DNA from 3 places in the Paraburkholderia sp. SUR17 genome. Region 2 is predicted to be linked to each of the others. Evidence: predicted binding sites of a transcription regulator. Region 2 holds the regulator's gene; each other region holds the start of a gene.
What was found. The regulator FliA, encoded in region 2, starts transcription of late flagellar genes. The targets are predictions, from matches to a motif close to CTAAAGTTTNNNNNNNNNNNGCCGNTA.
Positions count from the first base shown of each region.

Region 1: P2869_RS28025 (flagellin domain-containing protein) is a predicted target of FliA. The motif match lies at 2,064-2,090, and genes of this name have one in related genera.
Region 3: P2869_RS17800 (flagellin domain-containing protein) is a predicted target of FliA. The motif match lies at 4,462-4,488, and genes of this name have one in related genera.

Region 1 is NZ_CP120509.1:2,417,407-2,423,605, forward strand. Features, by position in the region: gene P2869_RS28015 (efflux RND transporter permease subunit) at 1-343, opposite strand, end outside; gene P2869_RS28020 (efflux RND transporter periplasmic adaptor subunit) at 351-1,610, opposite strand; gene P2869_RS28025 (flagellin domain-containing protein) at 2,180-2,998, shown strand; gene fliD (flagellar filament capping protein FliD) at 3,095-4,510, opposite strand; gene P2869_RS28035 (flagellar hook-basal body complex protein) at 4,793-6,199, shown strand, end outside.
Region 2 is NZ_CP120508.1:3,714,571-3,720,769, reverse strand. Features, by position in the region: gene flhF (flagellar biosynthesis protein FlhF) at 1-2,059, shown strand, start outside; gene P2869_RS16665 (AAA family ATPase) at 2,052-2,948, shown strand; gene P2869_RS16660 (RNA polymerase sigma factor FliA) at 2,981-3,715, shown strand; gene P2869_RS16655 (hypothetical protein) at 4,132-4,575, shown strand; gene P2869_RS16650 (flagellar protein FlgN) at 4,819-5,262, opposite strand; gene flgM (flagellar biosynthesis anti-sigma factor FlgM) at 5,396-5,749, opposite strand; gene flgA (flagellar basal body P-ring formation chaperone FlgA) at 6,041-6,199, opposite strand, start outside.
Region 3 is NZ_CP120509.1:42,743-48,941, forward strand. Features, by position in the region: gene P2869_RS17785 (circularly permuted type 2 ATP-grasp protein) at 1-2,044, shown strand, start outside; gene P2869_RS17790 (transglutaminase family protein) at 2,041-2,943, shown strand; gene P2869_RS17795 (hypothetical protein) at 3,124-3,372, shown strand; gene P2869_RS17800 (flagellin domain-containing protein) at 3,548-4,366, opposite strand; gene P2869_RS17805 (NRAMP family divalent metal transporter) at 4,806-6,199, opposite strand, start outside.

The sequences.
Region 1 (6,199 bases), on a different replicon from region 2:
CGACGAGTTGCAGCTTGTTTTGCACCTGCATCTGCGCCACGTCGGCGTTGGCGTCCTGCGTGAACGTGAGCCGGATCTCCACCTCGCCCGTGGCGCTGGAGGTGGCCGACATGTACAGAAGATGGTCGAGACCCGTCATGCCCTGCTCGATCACGCGCGTGACGGAGTTCTCCACCGTCTGCGCATCGGCGCCGGGGTAAGACGCGCTGATCGATATGGTGGTGGGCGCAATCTCGGGATACTGCGCGACAGGCAGCGTTCGCAATGCAAGCAGCCCGCCCAGCATGACGGCAATGGCGATGACCCACGCGAATACGGGGCGCCTGATGAAGAATTCCGACATCGCGCCCTCAGCTTCGGCTTGCCTGCCGGTCGCGGATCAGCGCCGGGCGTGGGGCGCCCGGCGAATCGGCGTTATCCGCGCGAGCTACGGCACGCGTGGGACGAACCGCGCCCGTCGCCTTGTCGAGTTCGACATGCACCGTCGTCACGGCGTCGCCTTCTCTTACGAGCTGGCTGCCTTCCACGATCACCTGGTCGCCATCGGCCACGCCAGTCTGCACGAGCCAGTCGTTGCCGACCTGCCGCGCGCCGGTCAAGGTCTGCTCCACCACCTTGCCGTTGCGCACGAAGAGCGCCGTGGCCTCGCCGCGCAGGCCCCGGCTCACTGCGCGCTGCGGGATCAGAAACGCGTGGGGCGCAGTGCCCTCGTCGACCCATGCCCGCACGTACATGCCGGGCAGCAGCAGACGCGCGGGATTGCGCAGCACGGCTCGCAGGACGTAAGTGCCCGTCGCCTGGTTCACGCTCGATTCGGCGAATTCGAGTTTGCCGACGTGCGGATAAAGCGTGCCGTTCTCGAGTTTCAGCCTCACGCCTACACCGGAACCCACCGACTGAAGACGTCCCGATTCGATTGCCTCGCGCAGCGCGAGCAGACTCGCGCTGGACTGCGTGAGGTCCACATTGATCGGATCGATCTGGCGGATGGTGGTCAACGCTACGGCCTGACCCGCCGTGACGAGCGCGCCTGGCGTGAGCGAAGACCGGTCGATGCGGCCCGAGATCGGCGCGCGGATGGTGGTGTAGTCGAGCGCGATTCTCGCCGTCTCCACGGCGGCTTTGGCAACGGCTACGTTGGCGCGGGCCTGCGCGAGCACGTCTGCCGCGTCTTCGTATTCCTGCTTGCTGACGGCGTTGCGCCTGACGAGGTCGCTATAGCGGTCGGCCTTCGCCAGCGCGCCGGGCACCGCGGCCTCGGCCTTCACGAGCGCTGCACGTGCGCTGTCGTACGCAGCCTGATAGGTCGCCGGGTCGATCTGGTACAGCACGTCGCCGGCCTTCACCTCGCCGCCTTCGCGGAAAAGACGCTTCTGGATGATGCCTGTGACCTGCGGACGAACCTCGGCCTCGAGCGCGGCCACCACACGTCCCGACAGTTCGGTGGTAAGCGGCACCGCCTGCGCACGCAGCATCACCACACTGACCTGCGCGCGCGGACTTTCCTGTGCGGCGCCTCTATTCGCGGCGTCACCGGGATCCTTGCATGCAGCGAGGGACATCAGCACCACCGCAGCGGCCACGCCCTTCGCGATGCGCTTGCCTTTCATGTAGAACACGTTCTCTCCAGTACTTCACAGGTTTTCAGGCACTTCATCTGCCTGAAAAAAAAGCCGACCCGGAAAGCGGTCGGCCAAATGGCTCCTGGCACTCCGAGGGTCTGGCCGGAGCCTTGTGCAAACAGCGTTCAATTCATTTCTCGCGCTCGCATGTGGGTTTGCATCTGTGCTTTCACAAAATCCGCAATCTCGATGCGATGCCGCATATGCGCGAGGAACGGCTAGATCATCGGAGCGCAGCGCCCATATTGTGTTGAGATACTGTTGAGATTCAATGGAGACAGGGCAGTTGCACGGATTTTTCGTATTCAAATGCCATCCATCGAATCTCGATTAAACGTCCATAATCGGCTGAAATAATTGGCCCGCTTCCTCAAGAGCAACAGCTCTTTTTTTCACCGGCCACAGGCCGGTATTTTTTTCGGCATTTTTTGGTTAACGATCCTAAATAAAAATAACCATCGGCCGATAACGGAGAAAGGTTGCTCGATAACGATGCAATTTCCATCGCCGGCAACCTGACCGCACGTTATCCATCTCTTACTTTCAAGAGGTCACCGATGCTCAATATCAATACCAACATCCTGTCGCTGACGACGCAGACAAACCTCTCCGGTTCACAAAGCGCCCTGTCGCAAGCGATCAACCGCCTGTCGTCGGGCAAGCGTGTGAACACCGCCGCGGACGACGCCGCCGGCCTCGCCATCGCCACCAGCCAGACCGCTGCCATCAATGCACTGAATCAAGGCGTGATGAACGCGAACAACGGCATTTCGATGGTGCAAACGGCCTCCGGTGCCATCTCGTCGACCGTGGCCAACCTGCAGCGCATTCGCCAGCTGGCCGTGGAATCGGGCGACGGCTCGCTCGGCTCGGCAGCGCAAGCGAACCTGCAAACCGAAGTGGCCACGCGTCTCACGGAAATCAACCGGGTGCAGACGCAGACCACGTTCAACGGTCAGGCCGTGCTCGGCGGTCTGGGCAGCGTGAACTTCCAGATCGGCGCGTCGGCGAACCAGACGATCACCGCCAGTTTCGGCTCGACCACCTGGAACGCGGCAGGCCTCGGTGTCTCGGGTGTCGATATCTCGACCACCTCGGGCGCGCAGAACGCCATTACTGCAATCGACGCAGCGCTCTCGCAAGTCAACAACTTCCAGGCAACGCTGGGCGCAACGCAGAACACGTTCCAGTCGGCCATCAGCAACACGCAGACGCAATCGACCAACCTGAACTCCGCGCGGGCGCAAATTGTGGACGCGGACTTTGCTTCGGAAACGGCGAATCTTTCGAAGGCACAAGTGCTGCAGCAAGCCGGTATCTCGGTGCTTGCGCAAGCGAACTCGCTGCCGCAGCAGGTGTTGAAGCTCTTGCAGTAAGCACAAAAAACGGCGGCACGCGGGGACACCGCGCGCCGCTCACGTGCTGCGAGCGTCGTTTTTTTCTTGCTCCGCTTCTATTGAACCCGCATCGCCTTACCGGCGATGCAGCGTCCCCGGCATGCCGGCCCCGCCGAACAGCTGGTTCAGATAGCGGGTGTTGTTCTGCATGGTGGTCATGAGCACGTTGAGCGCCTGAAACTGCGCGTTGTACTGTGCTTTCAGCGTGTCCTGGTAGTGCTTGAGCTGCGTCATATGGTCCGTCAGCTTGCCCAGGTCGGCGTTCAATGTGCGCGTGCGTTGATCGAACGTGCCGCTCGGCCTCGTGTACGTATCGATGAACGTATTCAGCTTCACCCCGATGCCGTTCGTCGAGTTGAACAACGCCGACATCGCGGAGCCCGCGCCCGCCAGCGCCTTTTGCAGCGTTGTGGCGTTCACGGCAAGCGTACCGTCATGTTGCAGGTCGATGCCGATGGACGAGAGGCTGTACGTTCGCCCTCCAACGGCGACACCGCCGCTGATCAGGCTGCCAAACCGATTGGTGATGGCGTTGGTCATCGCATCGCCCAGCAGCGGCCCCGCGCGCGAAGCCAAAGGCTGCGACGCATCCCAGGTCAGGCTCTTCTCCGTTGCGATGTAGTGGTTGTAGGCGGCGACGAAATCGGTAATGGTCTTCGTTGACGCTGTCGTATCCCGCTCGACCGAAACGGTTTGCGTGGTGCCCACGGCCTCTGCGGTCAGTGCGAGCGTGATGCCGGTCAGCGCTCCCTCGACGGTGTTGCTTGCGCTGGTTACGGTATTGCCATCGATGGAAAATTTCGCGTCTTTTCCCGCAGTGATTTGCGTAAAGGCCGACGTATTGAGCTTCGCGCTGAGACCGCTGCCCGCCGATATCGAAATCGTGCTTGCAGCGCCGGTCTGCCTTGCCGTGAGCACGAGATGCTGGCCGTCCGTCGCGGTGACGATAGCGGCCGAAACACCCGGGTTGTCTGCGGCCGCATTGATCGCTTTCGCGACGCTCGCGAGCGAACTGCCCGTGGCAACGTTGATCTGCATCGTGCGGCTGCCCACGCCGACCGTCAGCGTGCCGCTGCCAGGGCTCGCATCGCGCGCGAACGCCTGCGACGAAATCTTGTTGGCGGTTGCAATGTTGGTCACCGCCACGCTGTACGTGCCGGTCGCCGCGCCCGTCTTGACCGTCGCCTTCAGACCGCTTCCGCTCACGGCCACCGTGAGCGCGTTGAGCGCCGTGCCGTCTGTGAAGCCGCGCAACGCGGATTGCAGCGAGGCAAGCGCAGCCTGAAGCTTCCCCACCGCCGAAAGCTCCACGTTGTCCGCGGTCTGCTTCCGGCTGAGCATGCCCGCTTGGCCCGCGGTCTTCGCGGTGACGAGCGCGGCCACCAGCGTATCGACGTCGATGGACGAGCGGGTCGCGCCGCTGATCACGGACTGCGTTGCTTGCCGGATCAATGCGCCGGTATCGCTCGAGGAAGGGGCGGTCGTCGTCATGCGCATGCTCCTGTCAGGCGGTGTGTGTTCCTGCTCCCGCTAGTGACGCATGCTTCAGTTGAGGCTCCGTCGAGTTTCTATGGATATCTGATGAATTTCGCCTTCTGACCCGCCTCTCATGCAACGCGCGACGCCTGCGCGTCGAGATACCGTCGAGATTCCATGAACGCCGTTGTGCGCCGCTGCGTTCCACCTCAGCATGTTCGCAGCCGGGCGGCCGGCCTTCGATGGTCGCCAGCATCATCCCAACGCGGGCGGCTTCAACTGGAAACGGAGACCATCATGGGTTACCAGCAAGGACTGAGCGGACTGGCAGGCGCATCGAAAGACCTCGACGTGATCGGCCACAACATTGCGAACGCGCACACAACCGGCTTCAAGCACGGCCAGGCGCAGTTCGCCGACATCTATGCAAATTCGGTCGCCACGGCGGTGCACAACCAGATCGGACTCGGTTCGCGGCTCGCCGGTGTCGAACAGAATTTCTCGCAAGGCACCATCACCACGGACAACGTCGCGCTGCACGTTGCCATCAACGGTAACGGCTTCTTCCAGATGTCGAACAACGGCGCGCTCACCTACTCGCGCGACGGCGTGTTCCAGCTCGACCGCAACGGCTTCGTCACGAACGCGGACGGCCTGAAGCTGATGGGTTATGCGGCCAACGCGAACGGCATCGTGGAAACCGCGAACACGGTTGCGCTGAAGGTGCCGACGACGAACATTGCGCCCACCGCCACGAGCACCATCACGGCGAGCCTCAACCTGAACGCGCACGATGCGCTCAAGCTCGGCATGCCCACCGTCACCGCCTCGGGCGCGCTCGCGAGCAAAGGCGCAACGATCACGGACGGCACGCAAGGCACCAACGCGGACACGTGGACCCTGACCTTCACGAGCCCCACCACCTATAACCTGACGTCCAGCGCCGGCGCATCGCAAACGGGACTGAGCTACACCGCCAATGCGCCGATCAAACTCGGCATGGGTGAAACCGTCACGCTCACCGGCGTCGCGGCAGCGGGCGACAAGGTCACCGTGACGCCCAACCCGATTGCCTTCAACGCCGCGGACAGCGCCACGTACAACTTCTCGACATCGGTGCCCGTATACGACTCGCTCGGCGGCCAGCAACAGGTGTCGATGTATTTCGTGAGGAAAAGCGCCGGCATGTGGGACGTGTACGCAGGCCAGCCGGGCAACGTGCCCAGCACGCCCATCGGCAGCGCGAAGTTCGATACGTCGGGCAATCTGACCGGTACGGTAGACGCTTCTGGAAAACCGACCACCACGGCGCTTGTGTTCAACTTCTCCGTGACGAACGGCAACGGTTCCGCCACGCCGCAACCGTTGCTGCTGAAGCTTGGCGGCACAACGCAGTTCGGCAGCAAGGACGGCATCAACGCGCTGGCGCAGGACGGCTATTCGGCGGGACAGCTCACGAGCTTCACGATAGGCAACGACGGCACGCTCACAGGCCGGTACACGAACGGACAGACCATGGCGCTGGGCCAGATCGCGCTCGCCAACTTCGCGAACCAGAACGGACTGGTGAATCTGGGCAACAACCAGTTTCAGGAGACGTCGTCTTCCGGCGTCGCGCAAATATCGGCACCGGGTTCGACGAACCACGGCACGCTGCAAGGCGGGGCAACCGAAAACTCGAACGTCGATCTGACGAACGAGCTG
Region 2 (6,199 bases):
GCGCGAAGTGCTGGGTCCTGACGCAGTGGTGCTGTCGAATCGCACGCTCGACGACGGCAGCGTCGAGATCGTCGCCGTAGCCGACCGCGAACTCGCGGCCATCGCGCCTGCCGCGGGTGAAGGCGCCAACGCGGGTGCTGCTTCGCGCGGCTTGCCGCGCAGCGCCGCCGCGCCGGTTGCGGGCAACCCCTACGCGAACGGCATGCCGGACGTGTTCTCGTCGGTGTTCGGGGCAAGCCCGGAAGCGGGCGCGGACCGCCCTTCCGCAGCGGACGACGAAGACGACGCCTCTCCCTACATGAACGCCGCCGCGCAACCGGTGGCCAAGCCCGAAGCGCAAGCAGGCGGCGCCCTCGCCACGCGCGGTGCCGCGCTGGACCGCCCGGGCGCGTTTATGGCTCAGTCTGCGGCCCAGTCCGCAGGCCAGGCCGATACCGGTGGCGGCGCGGACCGCTTCGCCGCCGAACCCGCGACTATCCAGGCGGGTGCACCGGCTCGTCCGGCTGCGCGTCCCACGCCGACGCACGCTCCCGCTCATCCGGCCGCTCATGCGCCGGCGGCGAGCCGCGCCGCAGGGTTCGCGACGCCGGCCGCAGGCGTGACCATGCCGGCATCGGCTGTGCCGTCGTACTCGGACAAGACACACGCTCCGCGCACCATGGCCGAAACGAACCCCTGGCTCATCGACCACGCGCGCCGCATTGCCGACAAGGACAGCGAAGGTCAAGGCGCGGGTCACAGCGCGGGTCACAGCACGAAAGCCGCAGGTATGACGCCCGCCGACGCCATGGCCAAAGGACTCGGCATGCCCGCCGACCCGCACGCCGAACACGGCCAGCATCGCGGGCAAGGCGAGGGCGTGCTCAACGTCAGCACGCCGGACTGGGCGCGCGAAGCGGCTCAACTGGCGGCGCGCCGCGCCACGCAGCGCATCGCACCGGCCTTCGATCTGCCGGGCAACAGCCAGCCGCCGACGCAATCGGCCACGCCCTCGGGCAACGCCAGGACCGCCGCCGATGCCGCAGGCGCGAACGCCTCGGCCAGCGTCACGGAAGCCATCAAGGCCCGCATCGAACAGGTCGTGAATGAAACGGTGATGAGCGAGCTGGCCTCCATGCGCGGCATGATGGAAGAGCAGTTCGCCGGACTCCTCTGGGGCGAGCGCCAACGCCGCAGCCCCACGCACGGCGCGCTCACCAAGCAGCTGTTCGCCGCCGGCTTCTCGGCCCAGCTCGTGAAGATGGTGGTGGACAACCTGCCCGAAGGCAAAGACCCGGAAGGCGCGCTGGAATGGGCGCAGTCGGTGCTCGAATCGAACCTGCCCGTGCTCGAAAACGAAGACGCGCTCATGGAGCGCGGCGGCGTGTTCGCGCTGATGGGCCCCACGGGCGTCGGCAAGACCACGACCACGGCGAAGCTCGCGGCGCGCTGCGTGATGCGCTTCGGCGCGAGCAAGGTGGCGCTGCTCACCACGGACAGCTACCGCATTGGCGGCCACGAGCAACTGCGCATCTTCGGCCGCATTCTCGGCGTGTCGGTGCACGCGGTGCGCGACGGCGCCGACCTGCAGCTCGCGCTCACCGAACTCAAGAACAAGCACATCGTGCTGATCGACACGATCGGCATGAGCCAGCGCGACCGCGCCGTGACCGACCAGATCGCCATGCTGTGCAGCGCCGGCCAGCCGGTGCAGCGCCTCTTGCTGATGTCCGCAACGAGCCACGGCGACACGCTCAACGAAGTGGTGCAGGCCTACCAGAGCACGCCGGACAAGGCGCCGCTCGCGGGCTGCATTCTCACCAAGCTCGACGAGGCCACCAACCTGGGCGGCGCGCTGGACACCGTGCTGCGCTACCGGCTGCCGGTTCACTACGTGTCGACCGGCCAGAAGGTGCCGGAGAACCTCTATGTGGCGACGAAGCGTTTCCTGATCCGCAGCGCGTTCTGCATTCCGCGCGAGCACTCGCCCTTCGTGCCGCACGAAGACGACATCCCGGCGCTGCTCTCGGCGCTGTCCACGCGTTCGAATGCCGACCTGCACGAGGTTCGCTTTGGATAAATTCGTAGCCGACCAGGCGGAGGGGCTGCGGCGGCTGCTCGCCCGCAGCGGCTCGCGAGTGATCGCGGTGACCGGCGGCTCGGAGAGCGTCGGACGCACCACGACAGTAGTGAACCTTGCAGCGGCATTGGCCGAGCAGGGCAAAGACGTGCTCGTCATCGACGAGTGCCTGGGCGACCGGTCGGTGAGCGCCACGCTTGGCGGCATGCAACGCGTGGGGAATCTCGCCGGCGTGATGCGCGGCGAGGTGTCGCTCGCGGCGGCCGTGAGCCGGCATCCGCTCGGCTTCGGCGTGCTCTCGGCCTGGCGCGGCAGCCAGGAAGGCTATAGCGCCGAACAGTACGGACTCGTGCTGAACGGCCCCGCCGACGTCGTGCTGATCGACGCCGGGCTCGACAGAAACGGCGCGCTCTCCGGGCTCGCCATGCGCTCGCACGACGTGATGGTCGTGACGCGCGTCTCGGCGCAGGCCATCACCGATGCCTACGCCGCCATGAAACGTCTTCATTTCGCGCACGCAATCGCGCAGTTCCGCGTGCTCGTCAATTACGTCCAAAGCGCGGCCGATGCCCACACGGCATTCGAGAACCTCGCAGGCGTGGCGGGTCGTTACCTCACCGTCTCGCTCGAAAACGCAGGCTGCATTGCGGCTGACCCACACATGGCGCGGGCCGTCGAGCTCGCACGCTGCATCGTGGATGCTTTTCCGTCCACGGCCGCCGCGCGCGACTACCGGCATGTCGCCGCAGAACTGCAGTACTGGCCCATGCGGCCAGCCATGTCGTCGCGCGCGGCCATGACGCGCCCGACCGTAACAACGTCGGCCCCATCGCCATCCATGTGGCAGGCCGACCCGGCCGCCGAATGGCCGTCGGCGCAGCATGCGTGACGCCACTCGGGGACTTCAGGCAGGAGAGCACGATGTATAACGCTCAGGGAAAGATTTCGCAGGACGAGGTGCTGGCGAAGTACGCGCCGCTCGTAAGACGTCTCGGTTTGCAGCTCGTAGCCAAGATGCCGGCGAGCGTGGATCTGGACGATCTGATCCAGGCCGGCATGATCGGTCTGCTCGATGCGGCGAGCCGCTACAAGGAAGATCAGGGCGCGCAGTTCGAAACCTACGCGAGCCAGCGCATTCGCGGCGCCATGCTCGACGAGCTGCGCAGCAACGACTGGCTGCCGCGCAGCCTGCGGCGCACGTCGCGCGAGGTGGAGAGCGCGGTGCACCAGGTGGAGCAGCAATTGGGCCGTTCGGCGAGCGAGACGGAGATCGCCGGGCATCTCAAGATGCCGCTCGACGAATATCAGTCCATGCTGCAGGACCTGCATGGCAGCCAGCTGATCTACTACGAAGACTTCGACCGGTCCGCGGACGACGAGCCGTTTCTCGACCGCTACTGCGTCGATCACTCGGATCCGCTTTCCGCGCTGCTCGACGAAAGCCTGCGCGCGGCGCTGGTGGAAGCCATCGACAAGCTGCCTGAGCGCGAGAAGCTCTTGATGTCGCTCTACTACGAGCGCGGCATGAACCTGCGCGAAATCGGCGCGGTGATGGAAGTGAGCGAATCGCGTGTGTGCCAGCTGCACAGCCAGGCCGTGGCGCGTCTGCGCACGCGTCTGCGCGAACTGGCCTGGGCGGGCGCCGAGGCCGACTGAGAAACCCGAGCGGGGTGCGTTCGAGGGGCGTTCGCGCCTTTCCGGGCGGGTGGCGCTGTTGTTGGCGTTAGAGGGCGCCGGGTAGCGGACCCCGGACCCCGGGGCCCAAGGCGCCGGGCCTCGGGCGGGATCGGTTCGGCCGGCGCTGCGCTGGCTTGTGTGGGGCGGCTGCTTTGCTGCTGCTTTGCTGCCACTTCACCGCTGCTTGAGCGGCACGTCATTCGCACCCTGTCCGCTTGCTGTTCGCGCGTCCTCCAATTCTTCGGCGGCTTTTTCGCCTTCTTTCGGGCCGGCTTCCCGGCTCGTTCATCGGGCCGCTTCAGGCCGTAACACCACTAACATTTTCTTACACCACCCTTTCTGACGGGTGGCTACACTTGCGCCGCGTTATTACGAAGACAATGGGGTTAAACCAGATGCTCAAAAAAATCGCAGGAATCGCCGTGTTGACCGCGGCTTCGGCCGCTGTATCGCTGCCCGCTATGGCGGGTGACCTGAACAATGCGCTCGGCGGGGGCCTCGGCGGGGTAGCGGGTGCCGCGGTGGGCGGCGCGCTGGGCGGCAGCACGGGCTCCGTGATCGGCGGTGCGGTGGGCGGCGGCGCAGGCGCTGCGGTCACGTCGAACCGGCGCGAACGTACGGGCGCCATCGTGGGCGGTGCGCTGGGCGGCGGCGCGGGCACGGCGGCAGGCAACGCGATGGGCGGCCGCACGGGCGGGCTGATCGGTGCGGGACTGGGCGGTGGTGCCGGCGCGGCACTGGGCGGCAACATCTCGCGCAGCAACTCCTACGCGGACGAGGGCGAGCGCGGCTATCGCAGCACCGGCCACCACCGCAAGCATCGCAAGCACTGGGATTGAGCCGCGAGCAGCAAAGGCAAGAGGATCGAGAAAGGCGCAACGACGCCTGAGGTTGAAGGCCGGGGTTGAAAACCGGTCTTGAAAACCGGTTTAAAAACCAGCGTTTGAAAACACAACGGGCCGCACATTCGCATGGATGTGCGGCCCGTTGGTTTTTGGTGCGGCTGGCCGGCGAATTCAGCGGTGGCGCTGCGCCCGGATCATCGCGCCGCGCGCCTCAAAACCCGGCTCCGGGGAAATCGATCAAACTCGCCCGAACGCAGGAATTCGCCCATCCGGCCCGTACAAACCGGCCTTATGCTGCGCGCCCTTGAGCACGTCGAGGGCGCGGCGGTTGTATTCCATGCGAGTGTGGATCAGCACGCCGTTGGTGGCGTTGGAGCGTTTCGCGCGTTCGGCCGCCTTTTGCAGCAGCGCCCATTGCGTGGCGAGCCGCGGGTCGGCGCCGGAGGCCAGCTCCATGCCGCGCCAGCCCGGCGGAAAGCCCAGCTCCGCAAGCTGCGCGTCGCGCTGCTTTTCCAGCGCCGAGAGCTTTTCGACCAGTTCGGTCTTCATCTCGATGATGGGCGGCAGCTGTTCGAGCGGAGAGACGGCGGTCAACGCCTTCTCTTCGCACGCGAGCACCGAAGCGAACGCTTCGACGGCGGCATATTCGTCGATGACGGTGGCAAGGAGGGCGTCTTTCATCACAATCACTCAACTCGCAGTCGGCTTGCCGCGCCCTGACTGGGGCGCACAAGCCGTGGTCAATTGGCTGCTGCACGTGCGCGCTTCGCCCGAAGGTGCGGCGAGGCACGCTGAACGCGCTGGCCAACCGGGGTTAGCTCCCCGCCGACCCCGCGCGCGTTTGCAGCAGGCTACGTGCCGTTTCGAGAACGGCGTCGGCAATCTTGCCGGTATCGATACTCAAGGTGCCGTCGCGCAGCGCCTGCTTGATCGACTCGACGTGTGCCGTATCGATGTCCGCCGCGCCGGACGCGGCGAGGCCGCGCAGTTGCGCCGACAGCGCCGACAGGTTCACGTTCGCGTCGCCGGATGCGCCGCCGCCGGTGGACGGTACGGGGCTGCTGGCTGCGCCTTGCGCGCCAGACGCGGCCGTTTCGCCTTGCTGGGTACGCTGCAGCCCGTCTTTTAGCGACTGCAGGCTCGAATTGCTGGTGGAATCGACTTTCACGATTGGCTTCCTGAACGGTTGACCGCGGTGCCCGGATTCGACTGAGGAATCCGGCTTCCGCGTGGCCTTCTTCGGCCACGGTGGGGCGCGTCATGGGCGCCGCTTTGCCCGGATTAACGGCAGGTACCAATCAAACTTTAGTGCATGGACGGCAAGGCCGCCAAAGCGCCGCGAGGCGCGACGGCTGCACGCAAGGGGCCATAACAGCCCCGGTCGAAACCACTTCACATCATTCGAGGCGCAGCAGGCGCCGGTCCAATCTCCTGTTCAAATCCACCCAACCTGCAACGCTCAAAGCTGGATCTCCACGGTGCCGCCTTCTTTGACGATGCCGCTGATGATCTGGCCGCCCGCCGTCTTCACACGGACCTGCTGGCCGGGCGACGCGTTGTTCATGGCGCTGCCCTCGGACGAAATCGAAAAGCCCGGGCCCTGTGCGACCACGCGCAC
Region 3 (6,199 bases), on a different replicon from region 2:
GCAGCTCATCGCCACGTTGGCCCAGGCGGCGCGCGCGACGATGCGCGAAGACGAGCGCAAGGCAAAGGGCGACTCGCCGCACATCGCGCTGCTCACGCCTGGGCCCTTCAGCGAGACCTACTTCGAGCACGTGTTTCTCGCGCGCTACCTGGGCCTGACGCTCGTGGAGGGAAAAGACCTCACGGTGCGCAACGACATGCTGTACCTGAAGACGCTGGGCGGGTTGGAACGCGTGCACGGCCTGCTGCGCCGGCTGGATGACGCGTTCTGCGACCCGGTGGAATTGCGGGCCGATTCCACCATCGGCGTGCCGGGGCTGCTCCAGGTGATGCGCGCCGGCAACGTGATGGTGTCGAACATGCCGGGCGCGGGCTTCGTGGAGTCGCCCGCGCTGCATGGCTTCCTGCCCGGCATTGCCGCGGCGGTGCTCAATGAACCGCTTGCGCTGCCCAGCGTGCCCACATGGTGGTGCGGCGAGGAAGCGGCGCGCCAGCAGGCGTTCGCGCAGCTCTCCGAAGCTTTTCTCGTGCCCACGTGGCCGGGCATGCAAGGCCGCGTGGGTCCCGGCGCGCCGAACATTCCGGCCGGCATGGCGCGCGGGCCACAGCGCCTGGCGGACTGGGCCGAGCGCATCGAACAGGCCGCGGACGCGTTCACCATCCAGCAGCCATTGCCGTATTCCTACACGCCGCGCTACGAGGAGGGCACGCTGGGCGGCCGGCCCTCGGTGCTGCGCGTCTACGCCATTGCCGACCTGAACGGCGACTGGCACATGCTGCCTGGCGGCTTCACGCGTCTTGCGGCGGAGCACCAGACGTCGGTTTCGATGCAGTTCGGCGGCAGCAGTGTGGACACCTGGGTGCTGTCGAGTCAGCCCGGTTCCACTTTCTCGCTGCTGCCATCGCCGATGAAGCCGGGCGACCTTGCGCGCCGGCATCGCATGGTATCGAGCCGTGCGGCGGAAAACCTGTTCTGGGGCGGCCGTTACGGCGAGCGCGCCGAAAACAACGTGCGGCTGTGCCGGCTGATACTCGGGTCGCTCGAAAGCAACGACGCCGATGAAATGTTCGGAACGCTAACGGAACTCGCGGCGCAGTGCGGGCTGATTCCATCCGTCGATACGCTTGCGCACAGTTCGCCTCACGCGTTCGAGCGCGTGCTCGTTGCGAATCTGCACGAGAACGCGGGGTACGCGAGCATCGGCCAGAATCTCGCGAGCCAGGCGAGGGCGAGCGGGGAGGTGCGAGGGCGGCTTTCCAACGACCACTGGCGCACCATCCTCGCGGCGCGCAATGATTTTCGCGACGCGCTGAGCGGGCTGTCGCTCGCGCCAGGCGGGCAGCGTCAGATGTTCGAGAACGGCGGGCCCGGCTCGGGCAACGGCAACGGTGGGAATGGCGCTAACGGCGGCAATGGCGGCAATGGCACCGCCCGCGACCGCTACGAGCCATACGACCGCATGAAGCTGATGAAGGCGCTGGAAGACCTCGCCACGCAGCTTTCGGCCATCAGCGGCGCGCAGGGCGACCGCATGACGCGTGACGAAGCGTGGCGGCTGCTTTTCGTTGGTCGTCACATCGAGCGCGTGGCCACGATGACGACGTTCCTGCACGTCATTGCGAGCGAAGGCCGGCTCGCTACGCCCGCCGGCTTCGATCTGCTGCTACAACTGTTCGATTGCACGCTCACGTATCGCTCGCTTTATCCGGGGCGCTTCGAGGTGCCGGCGCTGCTCGATCTGCTCGTGATCGACCCCACCAACCCGCGCGGCCTCTATGGCGTCTACGACCGCCTGCGCAAGAAGCTCGATGAAATCGCCGTGGCCGCAGGTGGCACGCGACGCGCGCCGTTCGCGGAACTCATGCCACCGGTTGCGGCGTTGCCCACGCTCGAGCAGTTGTGCGAGCCTGGCGAGAGCGGCCGCTTTCCGGTGCTGCTCGATCTGTGCGAACAGCTGGGCGCCTACGTTGCCGCGGCTTCGAACGAGATCAGCGCGCGTTACTTCAGCCACGCGAATTCGCTTGCCGAGCAGGTGGCGCCATGAGCGGCGATGTCGTGCTGACTGTCTCGCATCACACCGTGTACCGCTATTCCACGCTCGTGGAGACCGCGCAGCATCTCGCGACGATCCGCCCGCTCACGTGTGTGTGGCAGCGCGTGATGGCGCACAGCGAGCGCATCGAACCCGAGCCTTCGTATCGGACGAGCCGCGTGGATGCGTTCGGCAACGACCTGCTCTATTTCTCGTTCGACTCGCCGCACGACTACCTCAAGATGACGAGCGAGACCACCGTGCTGCTGTCGCCGCGCTGGGCATCGCTGGATCCCGAGGCCACGCCGTCTTGGGAAGAAGTCGCGCAGGCGCTGCGTTTTCGCGCGGGCGGCGCGTTTTATCCCGAAACCGAGTTCTGCTTTGCATCACCCAACATCGCGCTTCTGCCTGAGCTGCGTGCCTATGCACAGCACAGTTTCACGCCGGATACGCCGCTTGCAGCGGGCGCGATCGACCTCATGCATCGCATCTACGCCGACTTCAAGTACAAGCCCGCCGCGACCACCTTCGATACCCCGGCTGCGCGCGCGTTCGAACTCAAGCACGGCGTGTGTCAGGACTTCGCACAGGTGATGATCGGCTGCCTGCGTACGCTCGGTTTGCCCGCGCGTTATGTGAGCGGCTATCTGCGAACTGACCCGCCCGAAGGCGCGCCGCGTCTGATCGGTGCCGATGCGTCGCATGCGTGGGTCTCCGTGTTTTGCCCGGGCGTGGGCTGGATCGATCTCGATCCGACCAACGACGTGCTCGCCGATCTCGATCACGTCACGCTCGCCACAGGGCGCGACTATAGCGACGTGTCCCTGCTGCGCGGCATGATTCTCGGCGGCGGCGAGCATCAGGTCGAAGTGGCCGTGCACGTTACGGGCGGCGAGCCGACCCTGGCCTAGTGCCGTCTGCGTGCGTTTTCGCGCATACCGTAACCCGGCGTTACCAAACTCGCAGACACGTTGCACCTGTCAAACGCTCCGATGCGTAGACTCCCGTCCACGGCCCCTCGGGCCGGACGTCGCATGGTGCGGGCATTTGTCGCACCCTGCCTACGATCCATCAGCCGACAGGAGTGCCCCATGCTGCCACCCAGGAACCGGACGGTGACCGCGCAATTCGACAACGTGGAGATGTGTGCCGAGTACAGCGAAGAGACGGGACGCCTTCGCATCCTGCGCGACGGCGCGTTGCTTCACGAATGGTTTCCGCCCAACTCGTGGTTCGCGATTGCATCGGTGGCGGGCGCACGCAACTGGGGAACGCAGCCCGATGAAAGCGAATTGCGCGCGTTGCTCGCCAGCGAGGTATCGGCGTTGCGTATGGAGTGAAGCCGAGGCGCGACGCATACGTTCGCTTCACGCGAGACATCATCGAAGCGCGCTCCCATGAAAAAAGGTGGGCGGCTTTCACCGTCCACCTTCGACAGCACGCCGGCCACCCAGGGCGGCCCCACGCGCTGAATATCGCGCGACGCAAGCAATAAGCGCGTCGCGCGTTCGATGCTTACTGCAGGAGCTTCAGCACTTGCTGCGGCAGCGAGTTCGCTTGCGCGAGCACCGAGATACCGGCTTGCTGCAGCACTTGTGCTTTCGAGAGGTTCGCCGTTTCCGAAGCGAAGTCCGCATCGACGATCTGCGACTTGGCAGCGCTCAGGTTGGTCGATTCCGTCTGCGTGTTGCTGATAGCGGACTGGAACGTGTTCTGCGTTGCACCCAGCGTTGCCTGGAAGTTGTTGACTTGCGAGAGCGCTGCGTCGATTGCGGTGATCGCGTTCTGTGCACCCGAGGTGGTCGAGATGTCGATGCCCGAGACGCCCAGGCCCGACGCATTCCACGTGGTCGAACCGAAGTTCGCCGTGATGGTCTGGTTCGCCGATGCGCCGATCTGGAAGTCCACGCTGCCGAGGCCGCCGAGCACATTCTGGCCGTTGAACGTGGTTTGCGTTTCAACGCGGTTGATTTCCGTCAGACGCGTCGTGACTTCAGTCTGCAGGTTCGCTTGCGCTGCCGAGCCGAGCGAGCCGTCGCCCGATTCCACGGCCAGCTGGCGGATACGCTGCAGGTTGGCCACGGTCGACGAGATCGCGCCCGAAGCGGTTTGCACCATCGAAATGCCGTTGTTCGCGTTCATCACGCCTTGATTCAGCGCGTTGATGGCAGCGGTCTGGCTGGTCGCGATAGCGAGGCCGGCGGCGTCGTCAGCGGCGGTGTTCACGCGCTTGCCCGACGACAGACGGTTGATGGCCTGCGACAGGGCGCTTTGCGAGCCGGACAGGTTCGTCTGCGTCGTCAGCGACAGGATGTTGGTATTGATATTAAGCATGAATCCCCTCGATTGGAGTGCGGATGTGCGTTTGATAACGAGTTAGGTTGCCGGCGATGTACTTGTCGGTCCGTGGACCAGCAACCTGTCCGTGTTATCGGCTCCGGATCGAACAACTTGAGAGGGGATTGTTCGTGGGACTGCGAAGTATTGTGTGAGGCCCAAAAAAATACCGGCCAGGTGGCCGGTACAAAATCCTCGTACTACATCCGAGCACCGTACGCCCTGTCGCAGGAATCGCGCGGTGTGCAAGCATTATGCGTGCTTCGGGCAGGGTTCGACAAGCGGAACATACCCTGCTTAGTGCAAGTGCTTACGCTCTCTTCCTTGGTGTTCCACGAACTTTTCGCGCTTTTCCGATGCGCGCGCTGCCGTTCTTAAGCATCCCTTAAGCTGCGTTCTGCTACGGGCGTGCTCTGTGTCGTTCGTATGACCTTTGCTATTTGAGCAACATCATCTGCACGATCTTCACGACCACGAGCCCTACGGCAATCATGAGGTAGCCGCGCAGCACGGCCATCCATACGCGGCTTGCAAGCGTCACGCTGGGCGGCGGCAACTCGTGAAGCGGCGGCATGCGCCAGGTGTCGCGAGACGATTGCTCGTGTGCCGTGGCGCTCGCCGTTGCTGTGTCCACCGCTTCACGACGAACGTAGCGCAACCCGATCGTCGCGATACCGCCCACCACTGCGAGCAGTGTGCCGCCCGCGAGCACGGCGATGATCGTGTGACCACTGATGTCCGGATACATCACCGATGCCGTGAGGATGACTGACAACATCACGAGCACCCAGATGACGGCCGCGGTGAAGACATTCAGCTTCATCGTGTTCGCCCACGGTCCGAGCACGGCCTTGTCGTTGCACAGCAGAAGCAGGAATACCGTGGCGCTGGGCAGCAGCACGCCAGCCAGTGTTTGCACGGCTTCCGTGAGCAGTCCGAGCGGACTGCCGGGAATCAGCACGAGCGCCGCAGCGGCGGCAACGATGCCGAAGTACACGAGATAGAAGCCCTTCGCGTCCGACACGCCGCGATGCAGCGAGTGGCGAATCTTGAATACGTCGCCGATCGCATAGGCCGTGGAGAGCGATACGGCTGCGGCGCCGATGATGGCGGCATCGAACAGCGCGATGGCGAACAACACGGCTGGCGTGCGGCCCGCGTACTTTTCGAGACTCGCGATCACGCCGCCTGCGTCCGTGAAGTTGCCCGCTTCGGGCTTGCCTGCGTAGAGTGCCGCGCAGAAGACCATCATCGCCACGGCGCCGATCAGTACGAACGCAATGCCGATCCAGAGATCGATCTTCTCGTACTTCATGAAACGCGGCGTGATGCGCTTGTCGATCACGTAGCTCTGCTGGAAGAACAACTGCCACGGCGCCACGGTCGTGCCCACGATGCCGATCACGAGCAGCATCACGTCCGCGAGCTTGCCGTGCGAGGGCCAGCCGGGCACGAGGAAATCGTGCGTCATCTGGCTCAGGGGCGGATGAATGGTCACGAGCACCGGCACGAGCAACAGGCTCAATGCGCACAGGAACACCGCAAAACGCTCGAAGCGCTGAAAATTTCCGGTACTGACGGCGGCCATGGTGAGCGCCGCCGCGATGCAGACACCCGCAACCTTCGACACGCCGAAGAAGTCGAGCACGAACGTCATGCCGATGAATTCCGTGACGATGGTGAGTGCGTTCAGCAAGAACAGATCGATCACGCTGAAGGCGCCCCAGAACTTGCCGAAGCGTTCGAAGATGAGGCGCGCGTGGCCCACGCCTGTCACTGCGCCGAGGCGCAATACCATCTCCTGGTTGACGAACAGTACCGGCACGAGCA